Regions from separate parts of the Vibrio ziniensis genome, predicted to be linked through region 1. Evidence: predicted binding sites of a transcription regulator. Region 1 holds the regulator's gene; each other region holds the start of a gene.
What was found. Region 1 encodes MetJ, which represses methionine synthesis genes. Its sites were predicted from a motif close to TTAGACNTNTANANGTCTAA; they were not measured.
Positions count from the first base shown of each region.

Region 1 (8,318 bases):
AAACCACGCTTAAACACGTTTTGTAATTATGTTAATGGCGTATAAATTGTGTGATACACACCTAGCCTTCCAGTGAGAAATCTATTTCACAAAACGAAAACGTTTCACTGAGAGAATTCTACCGTTAGTCTATTCATTTCTAAGCAGAAAGTTACGGTCAAATTAACAAAATTTGCACTACAAACGTGATCGCTGTCACATTAGAGAATCTTTATATAGTACACCGTATCCACAGCCCTAATTTGCACCCTCTAAAAGCTGCGAAATTAACTTAAATCCTGAGGCTCAATATCCAGTGTCCAGCGAACTTTACTGGCTAATGGCAACATTGAAATGGCCGGCTTAGCGCTCATCAACAATTTTTGCATCACTGAGCGAGCCTCTGCCTGCAATAGAAGTTGCCAGCGAAACTTTCCAGCACGTTTAGCCAGTGGCGCAGGCGTTGGTCCTAAAACCATGCAGTGCTGATCAAATAACGGATGCGCTTCCAATGTATGACGAACCTGACGCAAGAAATCTTCCACCATCTGAGACTGATTCGCTTCGGCTCTGAACAGGGTCAGATAGGTATATGGTGGTAACATTGCCAATTTACGCTCCGCCAAAGCAGTCAAGGCAAAATGGTGATAATCTCGCTGAAGAAGATCTTGTAGCAAGCTGTGCTCTGGGTGGTGAGTCTGCAATATCACTTCACCAGGCTTACTTGCACGTCCAGCTCTTCCTGCTACCTGAATGAAGAGCTGCGCTAAACGTTCGGACGCTCTAAAATCACTACTGTAGAGTGAGCCATCCACATCCAACAGAGCGACCAAAGTAACGTCTGGGAAGTGATGACCTTTAGCCAACATTTGGGTACCGATCAGGATCTGATACTCACCTCTACGAATCGACGTTAATGCCGACTCTAAGCTGCCCTTTCTGCGAGTGCTGTCTCGATCGATACGTATGGTTTTATATTCAGGGAATAGCTCTGCTAATTGTTTTTCAAGCTGTTCTGTCCCTACCCCTACTGTCACCAATTGTGTAGAACCGCAACTCTGACACTGATGAATAACAGGACGCTGAGAACCACAATGGTGGCAGCGAATTTCATTGCTGTATTGATGGAAGGTGTAATAGGCATCACAGCGTTGGCAATCGGCGATCCATCCACACTCATGGCACATTAATGCAGGTGAAAAGCCACGACGATTGAGAAACAGTAACACTTGGTTGCCTTCAGTCAGATGACGCCGCATGTCAGCAATTAAAGGCGCGGACAATCCACTTTCGAGATACAAACCTTTCACATCCAAAACGCGGTTGCGAGTAGGTACAGCAACACCGGCACGTTCTGTCAGATGTAGATGATGATATTTGCCCGTTAACGCATTATGTAACGTCTCTAACGCTGGTGTCGCTGAACCCAGCACAATAGGTATTTGCTCTTGATTAGCTCTCATCACCGCCACATCACGGGCATGATAACGCAGACTATCCTGCTGCTTGTAAGAGCTGTCATGCTCTTCATCAACAATAATAATACCGAGATCCGCAAACGGCGTTAACAATGCCGAGCGAGTACCAATGACAATGCCTGCCACTTTATCTCGCGCCGACAACCACGCGTTTAGCCGTTCGGTATCATTGAGCCCAGAGTGAATCACTTCTACAGGCACATTAAAGCGCTTTTTAAAACGGTTGATGGTTTGAGGCGTTAAACCAATTTCAGGCACCAGCACTAATGCTTGTTTCCCTTGCTCTAATACCGGCTTAATTAGGTTGAGATAAACTTCTGTTTTACCTGAGCCTGTTACCCCTTCCAATAAATAGCAACCGAAGCCTTTACTGCTGTTTACAGAAGCAATCGCGATGGCTTGTTCTTGGTTTAATTTTGGCTTTTCAACATCCGCTTCAATCTGCTTCGGCCAGGCTTTGAACTGCGGCTTCTGCTCACTAACTTCAATCCATCCCTTTTCTTGCAAGCTTTTGAGAGTCGCTATGCTGACGTCTTCTTCCAACAAGGAAGAATGAGAAACGGCGCCAGAAGTAAGAAGGTTCATAACCTGAGCCTGCTTAAAGGCGCGTCCGAAACCTTGCATCATTTGGTTACTACCACTGGGTGTCATTTGCCACTCTTTGCAACTGGCAAAGTCTGCAGGTTTACCTTTACGTAGCGCACTCGGCATAGCGTTGGCGAGAGTATCGCCAAGAGGAAATTGATAAAACTGACTGCACCATTTCAGCAGCGAGTACAGTTTATCCGGCCAAACAGGTTGAGAATCTAAGACTTCTTTGACTGATTTTAACTGCTCTATAGAAAATTCGGACTCTTGCGCAAACTCAGTCACAATCCCCACCAGCGTTTGACGGCCAAATGGCACTGATACCCTTCCGCCAATAATTGGAAAAAGATGGCTAGGAATGAGGTAATCAAACTGTTTGTCTAGTGGTACAGGTAGTGCAACACGAGCTATTGTTGGGCGCATAATGGTTTTGAGAGAGCAAAAATCAAAGAAAATACAGTCTACTGGATGATGCCATGAAATTCGAGCAACTAAAGTGGCGAAAATAACAGCGAAAGCGGTTGATCAGTGACTCAGGATTCATTACTATATCGCGCCTTGATGAGACGCTTGTAAGAACGCTCTTCAAGTGTCACTAATTATTTATTAATTTACGTGTGGTGTCCGGCATAGATTCGGATGGCGACACGGCCTAATTTGAGGTTATCCCATGAAAACTGGTATCCACCCAGAATACAAAGCAGTAAACGCGACTTGCTCTTGTGGCAACTCTTTCGTTTTCAACTCTACTCTAGGTAAAGACACAATGCACCTAGACGTATGTGACAAGTGCCACCCATTCTACTCTGGTAAGCAACGTATCGTTGATACTGGTGGTCGTGTTGATCGCTTCAACAAGCGTTTCGGCGCGCTATCTAGCAAGAAGTAATTTTACTTTACGCGAAGATTCAAAAAAGGACGCTACGGCGTCCTTTTTAGTTTTTGGCATTTGCTACCGTCATATCTCTAACCACATAATCTGGTCTTAGGAGCTATATTTCTCACTTATCAAAACTATGAAGATCCATTGACATACTCTAGAATGAGTGGCCTTAACGAAAACCATAAGGCTCTACCTAATGTCCAATAATGATCGCCATGAACTTACCGAGGAAGAAGCTTTTCGCCAGCAAGCCCTCGACTACCACGCTCTGCCAACTCCTGGAAAAATAGCAGTCGCTCTCACCAAATCCGCAGATTCAGCAAAAGATTTAGCTCTCGCATACAGTCCTGGTGTTGCAGAACCCGTTCGAGAAATCGCACAAAACGTTGATAACGTTTATAAATACACAGCTAAAGGCAATACCGTTGCGGTTATCTCTAACGGCACAGCAATTTTAGGTTTAGGTAACCTTGGCCCTATGGCTTCTAAACCGGTTATGGAAGGTAAAGCGCTATTATTCAAACGCTTTGCAAACCTAGACTCCATCGACATTCAAGTTAAGCACCGCACTATCGATGAGTTTGTTGATACGGTAGCGAACATCGCAGACACCTTTGGCGGTATCAACCTCGAAGACATCAAAGCCCCAGACTGTTTTGAAATTGAACGCCGCCTGATTGAACGTTGTGATGTTCCAGTATTCCATGATGATCAACACGGTACTGCAATTGTTACCGCTGCAGGTATGCTTAACGCTATCGAGCTGCAAGGCAAAAAACTCAATGAATGTACTATCGTTTGTTTAGGTGCTGGCGCTGCAGCCGTAGCGTGTATGGAACTGCTGATTAAATGCGGTGCTATGCGCGAAAAAATCTACATGCTTGACCGTAAAGGTGTGATTCATACTCGTCGTGATGACATCAATGAATACAAACAGTTATTTGCTAACAATACCGACAAACGCACCCTAGAAGATGTGATTAAAGGTGCCGACTTGTTCTTAGGCGTTTCAGGACCTAACCTGCTAACAGCCGACGAACTTAAACTGATGGCGGATAAACCCGTTGTGTTTGCATGTTCCAACCCAGATCCTGAAATCAAGCCTGCACTGGCACATGCTGTGCGCGATGATTTAATCATGGGTACAGGTCGTAGCGATTATCCAAACCAAGTGAACAACGTGCTTTGCTTCCCGTTCATTTTCCGTGGTGCATTAGATGTGCGTGCGAAAGTGATTAACGATCAGATGAAACTAGCAGCAGTAGCTGCAATTCGTGAATTAGCGAAAGAGCCCGTACCAGCAGAAGTATTGAAAGCTGCGGGAGTAGATTCTCTAACTTTCGGCAAAGAATACATTATCCCGAAACCGATGGATCCTCGCTTATTGCCTCGCGTAGCAAAAGCGGTAGCTCAGGCAGCTATTGATTCTGGAGTTGCGCATATCGGAATGCCTGAAAACTACATGGCAAACTAATATTGCCCCCATAAACGAGTTCAATTTAATGACTCGTTTTAAAAATACTCAAAGCCAAAAAAGCCCTGTTTTATATCAGGGCTTTTTTATAACTATCTACACAATTGGGCGAATAAACAGATTATCGACAACAATTAGTCGTCGTAAGCCTCGAACTCAATGCCCATTTCTGTCATTAATGCTTTTACTTCTGCTGGAATGTCATCCGGACGATCTTTACGTAAATCTTCATCCGTTGGTAACGGCTGACCAGTATAAGCATGCAGGAAAGCTTCACATAAAAGCTCACTATTGGTCGCATGTCGCAGGTTATTGATCTGGCGGCGAGTACGTTCATCTGTGAGTATTTTCAATACCTTAAGTGGAATTGATACGGTGATTTTTTTCACCTGCTCACTTTTTTTTCCATGCTCTGCATAGGGGCTTATATATTCACCGTTCCAGTCTGCCATTGCGCACCTTCATTGTTTGAATTCGAGTAATAATTCCAAAGGCTAGATTTTAGCGGGATTTACCGCCATAAGCAAAGACATATAGACGTCTAGAAGTGTTGACGTCTTTAAAATTGATAAGTAAAGTATGATGTCATTCCCCAATATAGACGAACACATGTATTCTTACTGTGAAATTGGAAGTCTATTTAAGAGTCTCAGGAAAGGAAATACTCATGACCAAACGCAAGCCAGCTACAATTGCAGTTCGTACCGGAATCGAATCAGATACTCAATATCACGCTGTCGTTCCGCCAATTTATTTATCGACTAACTACGGCTTTCCTGCGTTTGGTGAAGTGCCTCAGTACGACTACACTCGTTCAGGGAATCCAAACAGAGGTTTGTTGGAAAAGGCACTCTACGAATTAGAAAGCGGTGAAGGCGCGGTTGTGACTAACTGCGGCACTTCAGCGTTAAACCTGCTTGCTTCAACGCTACTTGGTCCTAACGACTTCATCGTCGCGCCACACGATTGCTATGGCGGTACTTACCGCTTATTCAATACTCGCTCAAAGAAAGGCGATTTCAAGGTTCTTTTTGTTGATCAATCTGATGAACAAGCACTTACGGCAGCGTTGACGAAGAAGCCAAAACTGGTGCTGTTAGAAACGCCTTCTAACCCTTTGGTGCGTGTAGTTGATATTGAAAAAATCTGTCAACAAGCAAAAGCTGTAGGCGCACTAGTCGCGGTAGATAACACGTTCTTAACTCCCGTTTACCAAAAGCCCCTAACGCTGGGTGCAGACTTTGTCATCCACTCAACAACGAAATTCATCAATGGTCACTCAGATGTCATTGGCGGTGTGGTGATCAGTAAAACCAAAGCTCATGCTGAAGAACTGGCTTGGTGGGGGAACTGTATTGGTGCAACAGGCACACCATTTGACAGCTATATGACATTGCGTGGTATCCGTACCTTGGGCGCCCGTATGCGTGTGCATGAAGAAAGCTCGCTGCAAATTTTGGATTATTTGAAAACACAGTCACTGATAAAAGCGATTTATCACCCTAGCCTACCTGAGCACCCGGGACATGATATTGCGAAGAAACAGCAACTCGGCTTTGGTTCCATGTTGAGCTTTGAATTTGCAGGCAGCTACGAACAGCTAAAATATTTTGTCGGCGAGCTAGAGCTTTTCTCACTCGCAGAATCTCTGGGGGGGGTGGAAAGTTTAATCTGCCACCCGGCAAGTATGACTCACCGTGCAATGGGCGAAGAAGCGCTTGCTGAAGCCGGTATTTCTCAGCTATTGCTGCGTTTATCGGTTGGCTTAGAAGATGCATCAGATCTTATCGCTGATTTGGACCAAGCCTTTACCAAAGCTAAGGAGAAGTTTTAATGACGGTTTCACGCCAGCTACATAAATTTGGCGGCAGTAGCTTAGCAGATCCTGAATGTTATTTGCGCGTAGCAAACATTCTTAAAGAGTACTCACAACCTGAAGATTTAGTGGTTGTTTCAGCGGCAGGCAAAACAACCAACCGCTTGATCGCATTTTTAGAAGCATTGAACAAAGACGGACGGGTTGCTCACGAAACTCTGCAATCATTACGTCAATTCCAATGCAAGTTGGTCGAAGAACTTCTTGAAGGTGAAGTGGCAGATAGCTTGCTAACACAAGTCAATGGCGAATTCATCCGCTTAGGCGAACTAACAGCACCACTAACAAAAGCGCAGCAGGCTGCGGTGCTTGGCCACGGTGAAATGTGGTCAGCAAGATTGTTGGCAACACTGCTTAACCAAAGCAACTTACCAGCCTTGTCACAAGACGCACGTGAGTTTCTGCGCGCTGAAGCAGGGACTCAGCCGGAGGTTGACCGCTCGCGCTCTTACCCACTATTGAAGAAAGTATTGGCGCAACATGCACATCACCGTATCGTGATTACTGGCTTTATGGCGCAAAATGACCAAGGGGATACCGTGCTGCTTGGTCGTAATGGCTCTGACTACTCAGCGACTGTCATTGGTGCTCTAGCCGATGTTTCTCGCGTAACAATTTGGAGTGACGTGGCTGGCGTCTATAGTGCTGACCCACGTATCGTAACGAATGCGTGTCTACTACCACTATTGCGTTTAGATGAAGCCAACGAACTGGCTCGTCTTGCCGCTCCAGTTTTGCATAGCCGCACGTTACAGCCAGTTGCTCAAAGCGCAATGGAACTTCAACTGCGCTGCAGTCACAAGCCAGAATCAGGCTCAACCAAAATTGAACGTGTATTGGCGTCAGGTCGCGGAGCAAAAATCATTACTTCATTAGATGAAGTGCTACTGATTGAACTTGAGTTTGGTCACGGCCATGATTTCGAACGAGTTTACAGTGAGACTCTTGAGAAGCTCAAACGCGAGCAACTTGAACCTCTCGCTTTTGAAGCGCAAGCAGACCAACATAAATTACGCTTGGCATACACAGCTGAAATCGCGTCGGGGGCTCTTGCATACCTACAAGACATCGCAACCGCAGCCGACATCAAATTGAAAGAAGGTTATTCCCTAGTGGGTGCCGTCGGTGCTGGTGTTACCAAGAACGCCAACCATAGCTACGGTTTCTACCAACAACTAAAAAATGCACCGGTAGAGTTTGTTTGTGAAGCGGAATCAGAACTTAGCTTAGTGGCAGTACTACGCCAAACACCCGTCGAGAAGCTCGTGGTAGGTGTTCACAACCAAATTTTCCAAGCGCAGAAACGTGTTGCTCTTGCGTTATGCGGCAAAGGTAACATCGGCTCTAGCTGGCTAAAACTGTTTGCTGAACAAAAAGAAGAGTTGGAAAAACGCAGAGGTATGAACTTTGAGTTGGTTGCTGTGGTAGACAGCCAGACATACTGGTTTGACCCACAAGGTATCGACCCAGAAACAGTTCTGAGCCGTTATCGCGATGAAGCGATTCCAAATGAAAGTAATAGCTGGCTCTACAAGCTAGGCAAATTACAAGGCTATGACGATGCCATCGTGTTAGATGTGACAGCAAGTAAAATCCTAGCTAACCAATATCTGGATATTGCAGAACAAGGTATGCACCTTATCTCTGCCAATAAAGTTGCTGGTTCCGCATCGAGCGAATACTACAACCAAGTCAAAGATGCGTTTGCGAAGATCAGCCGCCACTGGCTGTATAACGCGACAGTTGGTGCTGGTTTGCCTATCAACCACACTGTTCGAGATTTGCGTGAAAGTGGTGATGAAATCACTGCACTGTCTGGTATTTTCTCAGGCACTCTCTCTTGGTTATTCCAACAGTATGATGGCTCAATCCCGTTTAGCGAACTGGTGGATTTAGCTTGGCAACAAGGGTTGACCGAACCTGACCCTCGTAACGATTTAGACGGTTCTGACGTTATGCGCAAGCTGGTGATCCTCGCCCGTGAATCAGGCTTGGAGGTTGAACCTCAAAACATTCGAGTAGAATCTCTGGTTCCTAAAG
Region 1 covers NZ_CP049331.1:210,050-218,367, reverse strand. Annotated here, with positions in the region: gene priA (primosomal protein N') at 267-2,468, opposite strand; gene rpmE (50S ribosomal protein L31) at 2,716-2,934, shown strand; gene G5S32_RS00950 (malic enzyme-like NAD(P)-binding protein) at 3,125-4,402, shown strand; gene metJ (met regulon transcriptional regulator MetJ) at 4,537-4,854, opposite strand; gene G5S32_RS00940 (O-succinylhomoserine (thiol)-lyase) at 5,070-6,236, shown strand; gene G5S32_RS00935 (bifunctional aspartate kinase/homoserine dehydrogenase II) at 6,236-8,318, shown strand, end outside.

Region 2 (8,318 bases), 620 kb from region 1:
CAAGCAGCGGAAGAAGAAACTCCAAGTTGGCAAGTTCTCTACACCACTTATGTTCATACCTGTTCGCCATTACGAAGTGGTGAAACCTTGTTACCAATTCCTCTTTATCGAAATGAAGCGACATTTAATGGTGACCATAAGTCAGTCATAAAATGGCAAACGGAGTGGCAAGCGTGTGATGAACTTCAGATGGCTGGTGGCTGTAAAGCGGAACATGCGGCTTTGAAAGAAATTTGCGACGTGAACAGTGACTTATTCCGCCGTGGATGGGATTTAAGTAAACGTATTGAATACATAACGAAAATTCCAACCTATTACTATCAGTACCGTGTTGGCGGAAAGAGTTTAGCGGAAGAGAAAGCTAGACCTTGTCCTAAATGTGGTGGGAACTGGCTGTTAGAAGAGCCTCTACATGACATTTTCCACTTCAAGTGCGATAACTGCCGTATAGTTTCTAACATCTCTTGGGATCATCTGAAGTAATTGATTTTAAAGTCACTTCACCGTTAACAAAAAGGGCTCCAATCGGAGCCCTTCAACTATTCTGATTATTAAAAGTCTTAGCAATAATCTAGTGATTACCAGCCTTTAACTGAGCCACCGTGGAAAATTTCTGAAGCACCGTTTGCAACTTCATCCGTTTGGTAAGCTTTAAGGAAGTTCTGTACGTTTTCAGCATTTACGTTGTCTTGGCGAGCAACAAGCAGGTTCACGTATGGTGACTCTTTGTTTTCAACGAAGATACCATCTTTCTCTGGAGTCAGATTGATAGAGCTCGCGTAAGTTGTGTTGATGATAGAAAGTGTTACGTCATCAAGAGAACGTGGAAGTTGAGCTGCATCTAGTTCAACGATCTTGATGTTTTTAGGGTTTTCTACGATGTCACGTACAGTGGCTAGTAGGCCAACATCTTCACGTAGTTTCAGCAGACCTTGTTGCTCAAGTAATAGCAGAGAACGACCTAGGTTTGTTGGATCGTTTGGTACTGCAATACGGTCACCGTCTTGGATCTCATCAACAGATTTTACTTGTTTTGAGTAACCAGCAATTGGGTAAACAAATGTGTTACCAACGATTGCTAGTTTGTAACCACGGTCAGCAATTTGTTGATCTAAGTATGGTTTGTGTTGGAATGCGTTTGCGTCGATTGAACCGTCATCAAGTGCAGCGTTTGGTGTTACGTAGTCAGTGAAAGTGACTAGTTCAACATCTAGGTTGTATTTCTCTTTAGCAATTTTCGCTGCGATTTCTGCTACTTGAGCTTCAGCGCCAGCAATAACGCCGATTTTTACTTTGTTGTTATCGACTTCTTTCTCACCACAGCCAGCTAGCACAAGCGCAGATGCAGCAGCAGCGATGGTCAGTAAACTTTTAAGATTGAATTTCATGGTAATCTCCTTGTTAGAAATTCTTATATCGTTTTTATCTGTGATCAACGCGGCGTACGAATGCATCGCCGATTGATTGAATTATTTGTACTAGAACAATAAGCATGACAACGGTTACAGCCATTATCACCACATCGTAACGGTGGAAACCGTAACGAATAGCCACATCACCTAGGCCACCACCACCTACCGTACCTGCCATCGCTGAATAGCTCACAAGAGTTACTAGCGTGATAGTTACAGAGTTAAGAATGGTCGGCATTGCTTCAGGTAACAGCACCTTGCGAATGATTTGCATTGGTGTCGCACCCATAGATTGTGCAGCTTCAACAAGACCAGTTGGAACTTCTAACAATGCACCTTCAATCAAGCGAGCGACAAAAGGAATTGCGCCGATAGTTAAAGGTACGATTGCTGCTGTTGTGCCAATGAAAGTACCCACAAGTAACTTTGTCACAGGGATAATTGCAACCATCAACACAAGAAACGGTACTGAACGTCCAACGTTTACGATTGCGCCAAGCGCACTGTTCAATTTCGTGTTTTCTAGCAAACCACCTTTTTTAGTGGTGTGAAGAATAACGCCTAGTGGAATACCTAGTGCAAAACCAATAATGCCTGCAACTGCTACCATATACACTGTTTGCCAAGTTGCTGTTAAAAGCAGGTCACCGTTTAGTGATAACCAACTTGTGATGGTATTAAAGGACATAACCAAGTACCTCTACTTTTACTTTATTGTCACGAAGGTATTGAATTGCAGCATTGTCGTTTTCTTCGTTACCGAAGATTTCCGCAACCATCATGCCGAACTTCACGCCGCCTGCGTAATCAAGATCAGAACTTAAAATGCTGACATCGATATTGAACTTACGTGAAATTTGCGACATCAATGGCGCGTCTACTGTGGCGCCAGTAAATTCTAAGCGTACCAATGGGTAACTGCCTTCAACTCGTGTTTGTTGTAAGCGTGCTTGGTAATCATCAGGAATGGATAAATCCAGCGTTGAGCGAATGAACTGGTGTGCAAGTTCTGTTTTTGGATGAGCAAAGATTTCACCCACAGTGCCTTTTTCTACCAACTCACCATCACCGATGATAGCCACTTCATGACAAATACTTTTTACTACATCCATCTCATGGGTAATTAACAAGATAGTGATATTTAACTTACGGTTAATCTCTTTTAGTAGCTCAAGAATTGACTGCGTAGTGGCAGGGTCAAGAGCACTGGTTGCTTCGTCACACAGCAACACTTTTGGATCCGAGGCTAGGGCACGAGCTATTGCAACACGTTGTTTTTGGCCACCACTTAAGTTTGATGGGTAAGTGTCACGCTTCTCTGCCAAGCCAACCAATTGAAGGAGTTCCGAAACTTTTTTATCAATGTGGTTTGCACTTTGACCTGCAAGCTCCAAAGGCAAAGCAATGTTTTCAAACACAGTGCGTGATGAAAGCAAATTAAAATGTTGGAAAATCATGCCGATGTTTCGGCGAGCTTCGCTCAGCTGCTTCAAGCTAAGCTTAGTAAGGTCAACACCATCAACAATAACGCTACCGTTAGTAGGACGTTCTAACATATTCACACAACGGATCAGAGTGCTTTTACCTGCACCTGATGAACCAATAACACCGAAGATCGTGCCTTGTTGGATACTTAGATTAATGTCTTTTAAGGCATTGATTTCTTTCGTGCCTTGGTAGAACACCTTGTTGACGTGACTAATCTCAATCATTGAAAAACCTGCGCAGGGATAAATCTTGGTTGTTTTGTAACGAGTTACCTATGTATTACTAAAAGAGTAGCAACAACAGAATAATATTTTTAACTCGTTCTAACTTGGTAGAGGATGCTATGGCTTAACGAAGTTCAAGTCAATAGATATTTTTACGTCTAGACGTCTAAATGGGTGTTGGTATGAGATCGTTAAGTAATTAGATAGTGATGAAAGAAATAAAGCGTGCAATAATTCGCTTAGTTTGACTTTATAGAGATGAATATTTTGGCGAAACCAGCTGTGTTTTTAGACCGTGATGGCGTGATAAATGTGGATCATGGCTACGTAAGCGACGAACATGACTTTGATTTCATCGAAGGCGTTTTTGAAGCAACCAAAAAACTGAAAGAGATGGGCTACTTATTGGTCGTGGTGACTAACCAAGCAGGAATAGCCAGAGGTTATTATAGCGAAGATCGTTTTCTTTCATTAACACAGTGGATGGATTGGAATTTCGTTGATAATGGCGTTGAGCTTGATGGCATCTATTACTGCCCTCATCACCCTGAGCATGGTGAAGGCAAATATAAAGAAGATTGTGATTGTCGCAAGCCGAAGCCGGGGATGTTTATCTCTGCACGAGACTTTTTGAAAATCGATATGGCGAACTCTGTCATGGTGGGTGATAAAGCCGAAGACATGATGGCGGCTGACGCTGCTGGCGTAGGAACTAAAATCTTAGTTCGTACCGGTAAGCCTGTTACTGAAAAAGGTGAAAGCTTAGCAACTGTTGTACTGGACAGTTTACGCGATGTGCCTAACTATTTAAAAGAGCGTAAATAATACCTTTATGTGTAATAGGTACTCGAGACATTGTTGGGTTTGATATTGAGAGGTCGCTTATGCGACCTTTTTTACTATTTAAAGACTGCATCATCATGAATAGACGCGATAATACCAATCTGGAAAATTGACTGCTCATTGATAAGCAAACCTTCCTAGCCAATGAGGGCTCGGCGGAACTTCTCGGACCAATTGATGCGAGTTTGTGTTCGATACCTAATCACTGTTGTACCAATGCTTAATCTGATCATCTATTTACTCAGAAAGGTATAGCTCAGCCGGAGCAGGCTCAGTTACCTTGTTCACGAAAAGTGATGATGCACGGTTAGAAGTCAAAGCTATGAACTATAAAACTTGCCGGACTGAGTAAAATTTTGCTTATATATGGTCTAGATCATAAGTAGTACGGTGGTCCGCCACCTTTTTTCACCTGCAGACTGTATTTCATGAGCAAAAAACTCACTATTCTTGATATCGCAAAACTTTCCGGAGTCGGTAAATCTACCGTTTCTCGTGTACTTACTAATGATCCTAAAGTGAAGCCTGAAACTCGAGAAAAGGTGGAACGGGTGATTGCAGAGTCAGGATATGTCCCCTCTAAATCAGCTCAGCTTATGCGTGGCGGTAGTCAGAGAGTCATCGGTGTTATAATTTCTCGTCTTGATTCACCATCCGAAAATCGTTCTGTCAGTAGCATGCTGGATATCTTATATGCTCATGGTTATGACGTAGTGATTATGGAAAGTCAGTTTGATAGGCAGAAAACTAACGACCATTTAGACGTACTTTTTAAGCGCAATGTCGATGGCGTGATTATCTTTGGTTTTACCGATTTGGATACGCAAGCTTTGGTCCCCTGGCAACTAAAAGCGGTAGTGATCGCGACGCATTCTGAGCAAGTCTCTTCAATTAACTACGATAATGTAGGCATCATTAACCAGGCATTAGATCGCGTTAAGCAGCAAGGGTTAAATCAAATTAGCTTTATCGGGGTTGATCCTCAAGATGCAACGACGGGTGAAATGCGTTTGCAAGCCTATTTGGCTTGGTGCCAAAGTCATCAGGTTACACCTTGTTATCAGACTGGCAAACTGAAACACGAGAGTGCTTACCAACTGGTCGATAAGGTTCTGCATGAAGATACCCAAGCCATTGTTTGTGCTAGTGATACTTTAGCTTTAGGTGTTATCAAACGCCTGCAAGAGTGTCAGCGAGAAGATGTGATGGTGACTGGTGTCGGAGGTAATGAACTGCTCACTTTCTTATTTCCTAAGGTTTACAGCGTAGATCCCGGTTATCGCCAAGCGGGAGAGCAGGCAGCAAAGCTCTTAATTCAGCATCTGAGTGGAAATGTTCAACATCTTGTCCACTTAACTCAAAGCCCTGCGGTGTGATAGCTATAAGTATGATCAAGGCGTTGAGCTTTACGCTTTGATCAATTCTGTTCTTTCCACGTAAACATAACCTATGTCTTGTTGAAAAATTCACCACCTAATGTGATCGTTCTCAATTAATGGGACTGTTCCCATTTTAAGCTTTAGTTGGATGTGTCACTATGCTGAAAATTTTTGTGGGAATGTTCCCATTATCGATTCGACTAATATAAAAGCTATAAGTAACAGGGTGGACAAAGGTATGAGTAAGATAGCGAGACAAGATGTCGTGCGTCTTGTTGAATTAGTTGGCGGTAGCGAAAACATCGCCAGTGTTAGCCACTGCCTAACACGTTTACGGTTTGTACTGAATGAACCAGAAAAAGCAGATAAACAAGGCTTGGAATCTCTCAGCATAGTCAAAGGTTGCTTTACCAATGCAGGTCAATTCCAAGTTGTTATTGGTACCGAAGTAGACCAAGTGTTTAAAGTGCTTTTGGATGTGACAGGTCAAGCAGGATCTTCGAAAGAAGATGCGAAACTAGCGGCACGTCAAAACATGAACATCTTAGAGCGTGGTATTTCCCATCTTGCTGAAATTTTTGTACCGCTGCTTCCTGCCATTATTACCGGTGGTTTGATCTTAGGTTTCCGTAATGTGATTGGCGACATCAAGATGTTCGACGGCCAAACTCTTACCGAAATCAGCCAGTTTTGGGCAAGTGTTCACTCATTCTTGTGGTTGATTGGCGAAGCAATTTTCTTCTTCCTACCCGTTGGTGTGTGCTGGTCTACAGTGAAGAAATTAGGCGGTACACCAATTTTAGGTATCACTTTGGGTGTGACGCTTGTTTCTCCTCAACTTATGAATGCCTATCTAATTGGTAAGCAAGTACCTGAAGTCTGGGATTTCGGTCTGTTTGTAATTGAAAAAGTAGGCTACCAAGCTCAGGTTATTCCGGCCATTTTAGCGGGTGTATTGCTAGCCTTTATTGAAAACACGTTAAAACGAGTGATTCCAGCGTACCTATATCTTGTCGTTGTGCCGTTCGTTTCTTTGATTCTGGCTGTAATTTTATCGCATACATTAATTGGCCCATTTGGTCGTATGTTAGGTAACGGCGTTGCATTTGCAGCCAAAGCAGCAATGACCGGCGATTTCGCGGTATTGGGCTCAATGATTTTTGGTTTCTTGTACGCTCCATTGGTAATCACTGGTATCCATCACACAACTAACGCGGTGGATTTGCAGCTTATGCAAGAGCTTGGTGGAACACCGATTTGGCCTTTAATTGCTCTGTCAAACATTGCACAGGCATCTGCTGTTGTAGGCATCATTCTTATCAGTAAAAAGCATGGTGAACGCGATATCTCAGTTCCAGCGGCGATTTCCGCTTATTTAGGTGTTACTGAGCCAGCCATGTACGGTATTAACCTTAAATACAAGTTCCCAATGCTATACGCAATGATTGGTAGCGCTCTAGCTGCGGCTGTGTGTGGTAGTGCGGGTGTGATGGCAAATGGCATCGGTGTGGGTGGCTTGCCGGGTATTTTATCTATTCAACCTCAATACTGGAGTGTTTACCTAATTGCAATGCTGGTGGCAATTGTGGTTCCAGCTGCTTTGACTTTGGTTATGTACAAACGCGCACAAGGCAAAGGCGTACTATCAACCGCATCAGCATAAACCTTTTATGAGTGGCTTTTAGCCACTCTTTTTCTATTTTATTTTTGGTAAGTGAGATTCGAATGGCCTTTGCTAATACAGCATCTGACTGGTGGAAGACCGCCTCTATATATCAAATTTATCCCAAAAGTTTCTGTGACAGTGGCGCAAAAGGGACCGGGGATATCCAAGGCATTATTTCTAAATTAGATTATCTGCAAAAGTTGGGGATTGATGCCATTTGGCTGACACCGGTGTATCAGTCGCCAATGGTAGATAATGGTTACGATATTGCGGATTACTATTCGATAAATCCAGATTTTGGCACCATGAGTGACTTTGATAGCTTGCTAGAGTTGGCTCATCAAAAGGGTATTCGAATCATAATGGATATCGTTGTTAACCATACATCAACGCAGCATATGTGGTTTCAATCTGCCTTAGCCGATAAAGCGAGCCCTTATCGTGACTACTACATTTGGAAGTCTCCGGTAGACGGGCAAGCTCCTAATAACTGGCAATCCAAGTTTGGTGGTAGCGCTTGGGAATACGACGAAAAATCCAATCAATATTACTTACATCTATTTGCAAAAGAACAAGCGGATTTGAACTGGGAAAACCCCTTGGTTCGAGATGAAGTCAAAGAAGTGATTAGCTTTTGGGCAGAGAAAGGTGTGGATGGATTCCGTTTAGATGTGATTAATTTGATTTCTAAACAGCAGGATTTCCCAAACGATGATTCGGGAGATGGGCGACGATTTTATACCGATGGACCTCGCGTTCATGAGTATTTACAAGAGATTAGCCGCGATGTTTTCCAGAAATATGGCAGTGTGACGGTGGGTGAGATGTCGTCGACTACGTTGGAGCACTGTCAGCAATATTCTTCGCTAGATAACAAAGAGCTGTCTATGGTGTTCAACTTTCATCATCTGAAAGCGGATTATCCGAATGGTGAAAAATGGACCAAAGCACCGTTTGATTTTGTTCAGCTCAAGCAGGTGTTTAACCACTGGCAAACCGGTCTAAACGGAAAAGGTTGGGGCGCTCTTTTCTGGTGTAATCATGATCAACCTCGAGTAGTGAGTCGGCTGGGTAACGATACTCAGTATCGTGTTGAGTCAGCCAAAATGCTCGCCACCTCTGTACACATGATGCAGGGCACACCTTATATTTACCAAGGTGAAGAAATTGGTATGACGAACCCCGGTTACAGTTCGATTTCCCAATATCGAGATGTTGAAAGCACCAATATGTACGACATTATGGTTAAGAAAAAAGGTGTTAGCGATGCCGATATGCTGGCTATTTTGGCGCAGAAATCTCGTGA
Region 2 covers NZ_CP049331.1:833,589-841,906, forward strand. Annotated here, with positions in the region: gene G5S32_RS03785 (Zn-ribbon-containing protein) at 1-483, shown strand, start outside; gene G5S32_RS03790 (MetQ/NlpA family lipoprotein) at 579-1,388, opposite strand; gene G5S32_RS03795 (methionine ABC transporter permease) at 1,423-2,100, opposite strand; gene metN (methionine ABC transporter ATP-binding protein MetN) at 2,090-3,124, opposite strand; gene gmhB (D-glycero-beta-D-manno-heptose 1,7-bisphosphate 7-phosphatase) at 3,383-3,949, shown strand; gene treR (trehalose operon repressor TreR) at 4,396-5,343, shown strand; gene treB (PTS trehalose transporter subunit IIBC) at 5,585-7,009, shown strand; gene treC (alpha,alpha-phosphotrehalase) at 7,072-8,318, shown strand, end outside.
Region 2: a site for MetJ is predicted at 3,275-3,294, ahead of metN (methionine ABC transporter ATP-binding protein MetN). Genes of this name have one in related genera too.

Region 3 (8,318 bases), 680 kb from region 1:
AAGGAACGAAACCACCATGTAGCGCGATACCGTTCATGATAGCCGTCATACCGAATTCACGAACACCGTAATGGATATAGTTGCCTGATGCATCTTCTGGCGTGATTGACTTAGAGCCAGACCACATGGTTAGGTTTGAAGGTGCAAGGTCAGCCGATCCGCCCATGAATTCAGGTAGCATTTTACCAAACGCTTCGAGTGCGTTTTGCGATGCTTTGCGTGATGCGATGTTCGCTGGGTTTGCTTGAAGCTCGGCAATCACTGCGTTTGCTTTCTCTTCCCACTGCGCTGGAAGTTCGCCGTTCACACGACGTTTGAATTCTGCTGCTAGCTCAGGGTATGCCGCTGCGTACGCTGCGAATTTTTCATCCCATGCCGCTTCTTTTGCTGCGCCTGCTTCTTTTGCATCCCAGTTCGCATAGATATCGGCAGGGATTTCAAACGGTGCGTATTCCCAAACGAGGAATTCACGTGCTGCTTTGATTTCATCAGCGCCTAGTGGAGCACCGTGACAATCGTGAGAGCCCGCTTTGTTTGGCGAACCAAAACCGATGATGGTTTTAGTACAGATTAGAGTTGGACGACCTGTTTCCGCTTTCGCCGCGATGATTGCTGCGTTGATTGCGTCAGCATCGTGACCATCAACTGCTGGGATAACATGCCAGCCGTACGCTTCAAAACGTTTTGGTGTATCGTCAGCGAACCAACCTTCAACGTGACCATCGATAGAGATACCGTTGTCATCCCAGAATGCAATCAGTTTGCCCAGACCTAGTGTACCTGCTAGAGAACATGCCTCGTGCGAGATACCTTCCATCATACAGCCGTCACCCATGAACGCGTATGTGAAGTGGTCAACGATGTCGTGGCCTTCTTTGTTGAACTGAGCAGCAAGCGCTTTCTCAGCCAGTGCCATACCCACAGCGTTAGTGATACCTTGACCTAGTGGACCAGTCGTCGTTTCAACACCTGGTGCATAACCGTACTCTGGGTGACCTGGGGTTTTTGAGTGAAGCTGACGGAAGTTCTTTAAATCTTCCATTGAAAGCTCGTAACCAGTCAGGTGCAGCAGTGAGTAAATCAGCATCGAGCCATGACCGTTAGAAAGAATAAAACGGTCGCGGTCAGCCCAGTTAGGGTTTTGTGGGTTATGGTTTAGGTGTGAACGCCAAAGTACTTCAGCGATATCCGCCATACCCATAGGTGCACCCGGGTGGCCAGAGTTAGCTTTTTGAACACCATCCATGCTTAGAGCACGGATTGCATTAGCCAATTGTTTGCGAGACGCCATGTCAGCTCCTGATTGATTTAAGCGAAGTGAAATAATCTATCTATAATTGAGGGTATTGTTAAATTGTGGGTATTGTTACAAAGCCCCTAAATCACTGCAATCGTTTACTTGTCTTATAAAGCAATTTTGTCGGCTAGATTCGGATAAGACTGCAAGTAAAGAAGGAATGTAAGCAAACGTTTGGTTATATCTAAAAGTGAAAAAGAGCTTGTAATTTAAGCATTCAAAACTAAAATAGCCGTCTAGATGTAGAAACGCCTACATAATGAACACTTTTCAAAGTAGTGAAGGACAAATTCTTTGCTACTTTTTGACTATTTATATTGGAGCTATCATGGCTAAGCACCTGTTTACTTCTGAATCAGTATCAGAGGGACATCCGGATAAAATCGCAGACCAAATCTCAGATGCGGTTCTAGATGCTATTTTGGAACAAGACCCTAAAGCACGTGTTGCTTGTGAAACTTACGTAAAAACCGGCATGGTTATGGTTGGTGGTGAGATCACAACTTCAGCATGGGTTGATATTGAAGAACTAACTCGTGAAACTGTTCGTGAAATTGGTTATGTCCATTCAGATATGGGCTTCGATGCTAACTCATGTGCAGTTCTTAACACCATCGGTAAGCAGTCTCCAGACATCAACCAAGGTGTTGATAAAGCAGATCCTAAAGAGCAAGGCGCAGGTGACCAAGGTATCATGTTCGGTTACGCATGTAACGAAACTGACGTATTGATGCCAGCACCAATCACTTACTCTCACCTACTGGTACAAAAGCAAGCTGAAGTTCGTAAGAACGGTACGCTACCTTGGTTACGTCCTGATGCAAAATCTCAGGTAACGTTCCAATACGATCAAGGTAAGATTGTAGGTATCGATGCAGTTGTTCTTTCAACTCAACACTGTGACACCATCTCTACTCCAGATCTGCGTGAAGCAGTAATGGAAGAGATCATCAAGCCTGTACTTCCAGCAGAATGGTTGAGCAAAGAGACTAAATTCTTCATTAACCCAACAGGCCGTTTCGTAATCGGTGGCCCAATGGGTGACTGTGGTCTAACTGGTCGTAAAATTATCGTAGATACTTACGGCGGCGCGGCTCGTCACGGTGGTGGAGCATTCTCTGGTAAAGATCCATCAAAAGTTGACCGTTCTGCAGCATACGCAGCACGTTACGTTGCGAAAAACATCGTAGCAGCTGGCATGGCTGATCGCTGTGAAATCCAACTTTCATACGCTATCGGTGTTGCAGATCCAACATCTATCATGGTTGAAACGTTCGGTACTGAAAAAGTGTCTCACGACATCATCATCGAAGCGGTTCGCCAATTCTTCGACCTACGTCCATACGGCCTGCAAGAGATGTTGAACCTACTTCAACCTATCTATAAGAAAACAGCAGCTTACGGTCACTTCGGTCGTGAAGAGTTTCCTTGGGAAGCTACTGACAAAGTTGAGTTACTGCGCGATTTCGCAAACCTTAAGTAATTCAAAACGCTTTACTGACAAGCCCTCGCCTTCTGGCGGGGGCTTTTGCTTTTGTACTCTTCTAAAATCGAATCTGATTAAAATTCAATCAGAGCATTTGTAATTTTCAGCCTTATCAACAATAGTTAACCAAGTAATAGTTAATAAAATGTTACAAACTAACGAGTGTTTTGTACTCGAACAAAACCGAACTTTCTCATTCACTGCCATATTGTTTTGGGAGGATTTATGCCTCGTACAATAGACCCTTCTGACTTCAAGCAAAAAGACAAAGAAGTCAGCCATCAAGAATATGCTCGCACACTGCCTTGCAATAAAGTGGAAGTTTCTGCGCCCTTACACTGGCTTGCTCTAGGTCTGCACGATTTTATTCGACTACCTCTTACCAGCGCCTTTTATGGGCTTTGCTTTATGGCTGCTGCTGTCGGCATTGTGTTGCTTATCCAATGGCAAGGAACCCACCTAGTAGTGATGCCTGCTTTAGTCGTTTATATGCTAATTGGTCCCTTCCTAGCGCTTGGACTTTACGACGCATCTTGGCAAAGAGAAAGAGGCAGAGAAACAGGCTTAATGCACTCCATGAAAGCGATTACTCGTAATAGTACTTCACAATGGATGTTTGCCGTGGTTCTCGCTGTAGCAATGATATTCTGGATGAGGATAGCTGCACTTTTACATGCACTTTACCCATCCGTTCAAGGCGCACCGTTGACCGATTTCCTCCCTTTCCTAGTCATCGGCTCACTGATTGGTTTCATCATAGCGTGCGTTATTTTCAGCATCTCCGCGTTCTCTATTCCATTGATGATGGAGAGACGTGTCGATGTGATGACCGCCATTTTTAGTAGCTTTAACGCTGTAAAATCAAACATTCCAGCGATGATTGTCTGGGCTGCAATCATCTGTGGCGGAATTTTAATCGGCTTTGCGACTTACGGAATTGGCATGCTCTTTACTATGCCGATACTCGGATATGCCACCTGGCATGGTTACCAAGCAACGATTAAGAAAAAACATCAACCATAGGCCTCCACCTTCTCTTTATCGCTATTTGTATTTTCTTAATAAGGCTCAGAACACAACTCAGTGATAAAAAGAGGTTTGATGTTATAATTTCCCCGCTAATACCTAACTAGCTGCGTATTAGTGGGGATTTTTTTGGAGCCAGATTTGACCGATTTTCAACTGCAGTACCAAGCATTGTCACAAGTGAAGAAGTGCATGGACATTGCCTCTCAATATTTCAAACGCCATTTTGAACTACCAGAAATCAGCTACCGACTAAGAGGTAAAGCTGCGGGTAAAGCTTATCTACAGCTGTGGGAAATCCGCTTAAATCCCGTTTTATTCAAAGAAAACCAACAAGATTTTCTCCGTGAAGTCATTCCCCACGAAATCGCCCACCTCATTACCTATGCTGTTTACGGCCGTGTAAAACCCCATGGTATCGAATGGCAAGCAGTGATGAATCGAGTATTCAATTTACCCGCTGAAACCACACATAAAATGTCGGTTGAATCCGTGCAAGGAAAAACATTCGCTTATCAGTGCGCTTGTAATCAGTACCCACTGTCCGTGCGTCGTCACAACAAAGTACTGCGTAAGCAAGCGACCTACCGTTGTCAGCAGTGCAAACAAACTCTGACTTACACCGGTATTCAACTGACTGGGTAACCATCACCCTAGCAGACAAATCCCCCTCGCAAACAAAATAACTGCGAGTCACGTTAATATTTCCTTAGAAATTAACGTGGTATTTATCAACTAGCTTTCAAATTAGAGAATGTTAGACTGTAAAAAATAATAAAATACAGTCCAACATATGTTTAATTTTCGCTTTCTGCTGACATCAGCTTTACTGCTCGTGTCTCACACTTCTTATGCTGATTTTCCAAGCTCTTTTTCTAGCGCCAAAAACGAGGCACTGAAAATCTATAAAGATCACCCAAAGTCTTTTTACTGTGGCTGTGATATTTCATGGCAAGGAAAGAAAGGCATTCCTGACTTAACGAGCTGCGGCTATCAAGTTCGCAAGCAACAAACCCGAGCTAGCCGCATAGAATGGGAGCATGTTGTACCTGCTTGGCAATTTGGACATCAACGTCAATGCTGGCAAGAAGGCGGACGCAAACTCTGTAGCAATAACGATGCTGTGTTTCGTCGCATGGAAGCAGACCTTCACAACCTGACCCCAGCGATTGGTGAAGTCAACGGCGACAGATCCAACTTCAACTTCAGTCAATGGAATGGCACATCAGGTGCTACTTATGGACAATGCGAAATGCAGGTCGATTTCAAGCAGCGCAGCGCAATGCCACCAGCCAGAGCCAGAGGCGCTATCGCTCGCACTTATTTATACATGAGTAGTGAACATGGCTTTAAACTATCAGCCTCTCAAACTAAGCTCATGCAAGCATGGAATAAAACCTACCCTGTTGATGAGTGGGAATGTGAACGCGAAAGACGAATTTTCAAAATTCAGGGCAACCATAATCCATTTGTTTATGAGCAGTGCCAAAGTAAAAAATAAGCCACCCAACTCAACGGATATATGAGGGGGATTCGCATTCCCCCCTTGTTTTTTCTGCACAAAGCATCCATGTTAGATGCGAGATATCCCACGCTATTGAATAGCAATACTCAAGCTACTTGAAGTTGCAGGTAGGCGGCAAGTGAGTGAATCCCCATGAGCATAGATAAACTATGTGATTGGGGTGAACGAGCGTAGTCAACACCGCTGCAGCTTCAAGTAGGAAGAGTATATTTTGATTAGGAAACAACACATGCGTATTCCCCGTGTCTATCATCCGCAGCCCATTACTCAGTTAGGCAAAATTAACCTCGACGACGATGCTGCAAACCACATTGGTCGGGTACTGCGCATGAAAGAAGGGCAAGAAATCCTACTGTTTGATGGTAGCGGTGCTGAATTCCCAGCAGTCATCAGCGAAAGTGGGAAAAAACACGTCACCGTTGATGTGACTGAACGTGTTGAACGCAGCAATGAATCACCGCTTGATTTGCATTTAGGACAAGTGATTTCACGTGGCGATAAAATGGAATTCACTATCCAGAAATCGGTGGAATTGGGCGTCAACACCATTACTCCACTACTGTCTGAACGCTGTGGTATCAAGCTGGATGAAAAACGCTTTGAGAAAAAGCTTCAGCAATGGCAAAAAATCGCAATCAGTGCTTGCGAGCAATGTGGTCGCAATGTGGTCCCAGAAATTCGTCCCGTGATGGAACTAGAACAGTGGTGTGCAGAGCCAAGTGATGCATTGAAACTGAACCTACATCCTCGCGCTCAATACTCAGTTAATACTCTTCCTGAACCGGTGACTAAAGTTCGTCTGTTAATCGGTCCTGAAGGTGGTCTTTCTGAAAAAGAAATCGATATGACCAGCAAATACAACTTTGAAGAAACGTTGCTTGGGCCTCGTGTCCTGCGTACAGAAACCGCAGCGTTAACCGCAATTACAGCCTTACAAGTTCGTTTTGGCGATCTTGGATAACGGAGAATTCCAATGATTAAACTCGGCATCGTAATGGATCCAATTTCGTCCATTAATATCAAGAAAGATTCTAGCTTCGCGATGATGTTAGAAGCACAGCGTCGCGGCTATGAAATTCATTATATGGAGATGAATGATCTACACTTAGATCAAGGTGTGGCTGTCGCTGATACAAAAATCGTCACACTGAAAGAAGATCCAAAGGGTTGGTACGAGTTCAAATCAGAGCAAACAATTAAGTTATCTGAGTTAGACGCAGTGTTAATGCGTAAAGATCCTCCTTTCGACACCGAGTACATTTACGCAACCTACATCCTAGAGCGTGCAGAAGATGAAGGTACGCTGATCGTCAACAAGCCACAAAGTCTACGTGACTGTAACGAAAAACTGTTTACTGCTTGGTTCCCAGAGCTAACACCAACCACTATCGTGACCCGTAAAGCAGAAAAAATTAAGCAATTCAGAGAGCAGCATGGCGATGTGATTTTAAAACCACTTGATGGCATGGGTGGTGCATCTATTTTCCGTGTGAAAGAAGGTGATCCAAACGTCTCTGTGATTATCGAAACACTAACCAATCACGGTCAAAATTACTGTATGGCGCAAACCTTCGTTCCAGATATTAGTAATGGTGACAAGCGTATTCTAGTGGTTGATGGTGAACCAATGCCTTACTGCTTAGCTCGTATCCCTGCTAAAGGGGAAACGCGTGGTAACTTGGCAGCGGGTGGCCGTGGTGAACCTCGTCCACTGAGTGAAACCGATAAGAAAATTGCACTTGCAGTTGCACCAACACTAAAAGAAAAAGGTCTAATTTTTGTAGGACTCGATGTGATTGGAGATAAACTGACTGAAATTAACGTAACCAGCCCAACCTGTATTCGTGAAATCGAGGCCGCTTACGATATCTCTATCACTGGCAAGTTAATGGATGCCATTGAGACACGCATTAAAGCAATGGCGATGTGATACCAATCTTTGAGGTTGGAGATACTATGAATCTTACTAATCATTTTCTCGTTGCTATGCCGAGCATGAAAGACCCTTACTTCAAACACAGTGTTATTTACATCTGTGAACACAATGAAGAAGGTGCGATGGGGCTAATCATCAATTCGCCGATTGATATTACGGTCGGCAAAATGTTGAAACAGGTGGATGTTGAGCCTGCGTATCCTCAATCGCAAAGTAAAAGTCTCAAGGAGCCGGTTTTCAGCGGTGGTCCAGTGTCTGAAGATCGCGGTTTTATTCTGCACAGACCGAAAGATCACTATGAATCGAGTATTCGCATGACGGATGATATCGCGGTAACGACTTCCAAAGATATCCTCACCGTTTTGGGTACCGATGCCGAACCAAAGGGCTATCTGGTTGCACTTGGCTACTCTGGCTGGGAAGCGGGTCAGTTAGAAAGCGAGCTATCGGATAACTCATGGCTCACCATAGAGGCTGACTCAGATTTGATCTTTAATACTCCGATCAGAGATAAATGGAACAAAGCCATCCAGAAACTGGGCATAGATCCCGTTCAGTTATCTGGTGAAGCCGGTCACGCTTAAACAATAGTAGTCTCTTGCTCACTAATGTTCTGCACTTGGTTCTCCCCCTCAGTTGAGGGGGGAGTTAGAGGGGGTTGATTTCCACAGAACTTATTAATAATGCACTTTTGATTAAGTTCCGTGGAAACAACCCCACCCAGCCTCCCCTTCAAAAGGGGAGGAGCTAAAAAATGAAATAATTAAGAGTTTTACATGTCTCGAACTATTATGGCTTTCGACTACGGAACCAAAAGTATTGGTAGCGCCATTGGTCAGGAAATTACAGGTACAGCCTCACCACTCAAAGCATTTAAAGCCAATGATGGGATTCCTAATTGGGATGACATCGAAAAGCAATTAAAAGAGTGGAAACCAGACCTTGTGGTTGTGGGTTTACCTACTGACTTACACGGAAAAGATTTGGAAACCATTACCCCAAGAGCCAAAAAATTTGCTCAGCGTCTACATGGACGGTTTGGTGTTCA
Region 3 covers NZ_CP049331.1:2,740,640-2,748,957, forward strand. Annotated here, with positions in the region: gene tkt (transketolase) at 1-1,291, opposite strand, end outside; gene metK (methionine adenosyltransferase) at 1,626-2,780, shown strand; gene G5S32_RS12620 (DUF2189 domain-containing protein) at 3,009-3,806, shown strand; gene G5S32_RS12625 (SprT family zinc-dependent metalloprotease) at 3,951-4,454, shown strand; gene endA (deoxyribonuclease I) at 4,603-5,310, shown strand; gene rsmE (16S rRNA (uracil(1498)-N(3))-methyltransferase) at 5,564-6,295, shown strand; gene gshB (glutathione synthase) at 6,308-7,264, shown strand; gene G5S32_RS12645 (YqgE/AlgH family protein) at 7,291-7,854, shown strand; gene ruvX (Holliday junction resolvase RuvX) at 8,047-8,318, shown strand, end outside.
Region 3: a site for MetJ is predicted at 1,526-1,545, ahead of metK (methionine adenosyltransferase). Genes of this name have one in related genera too.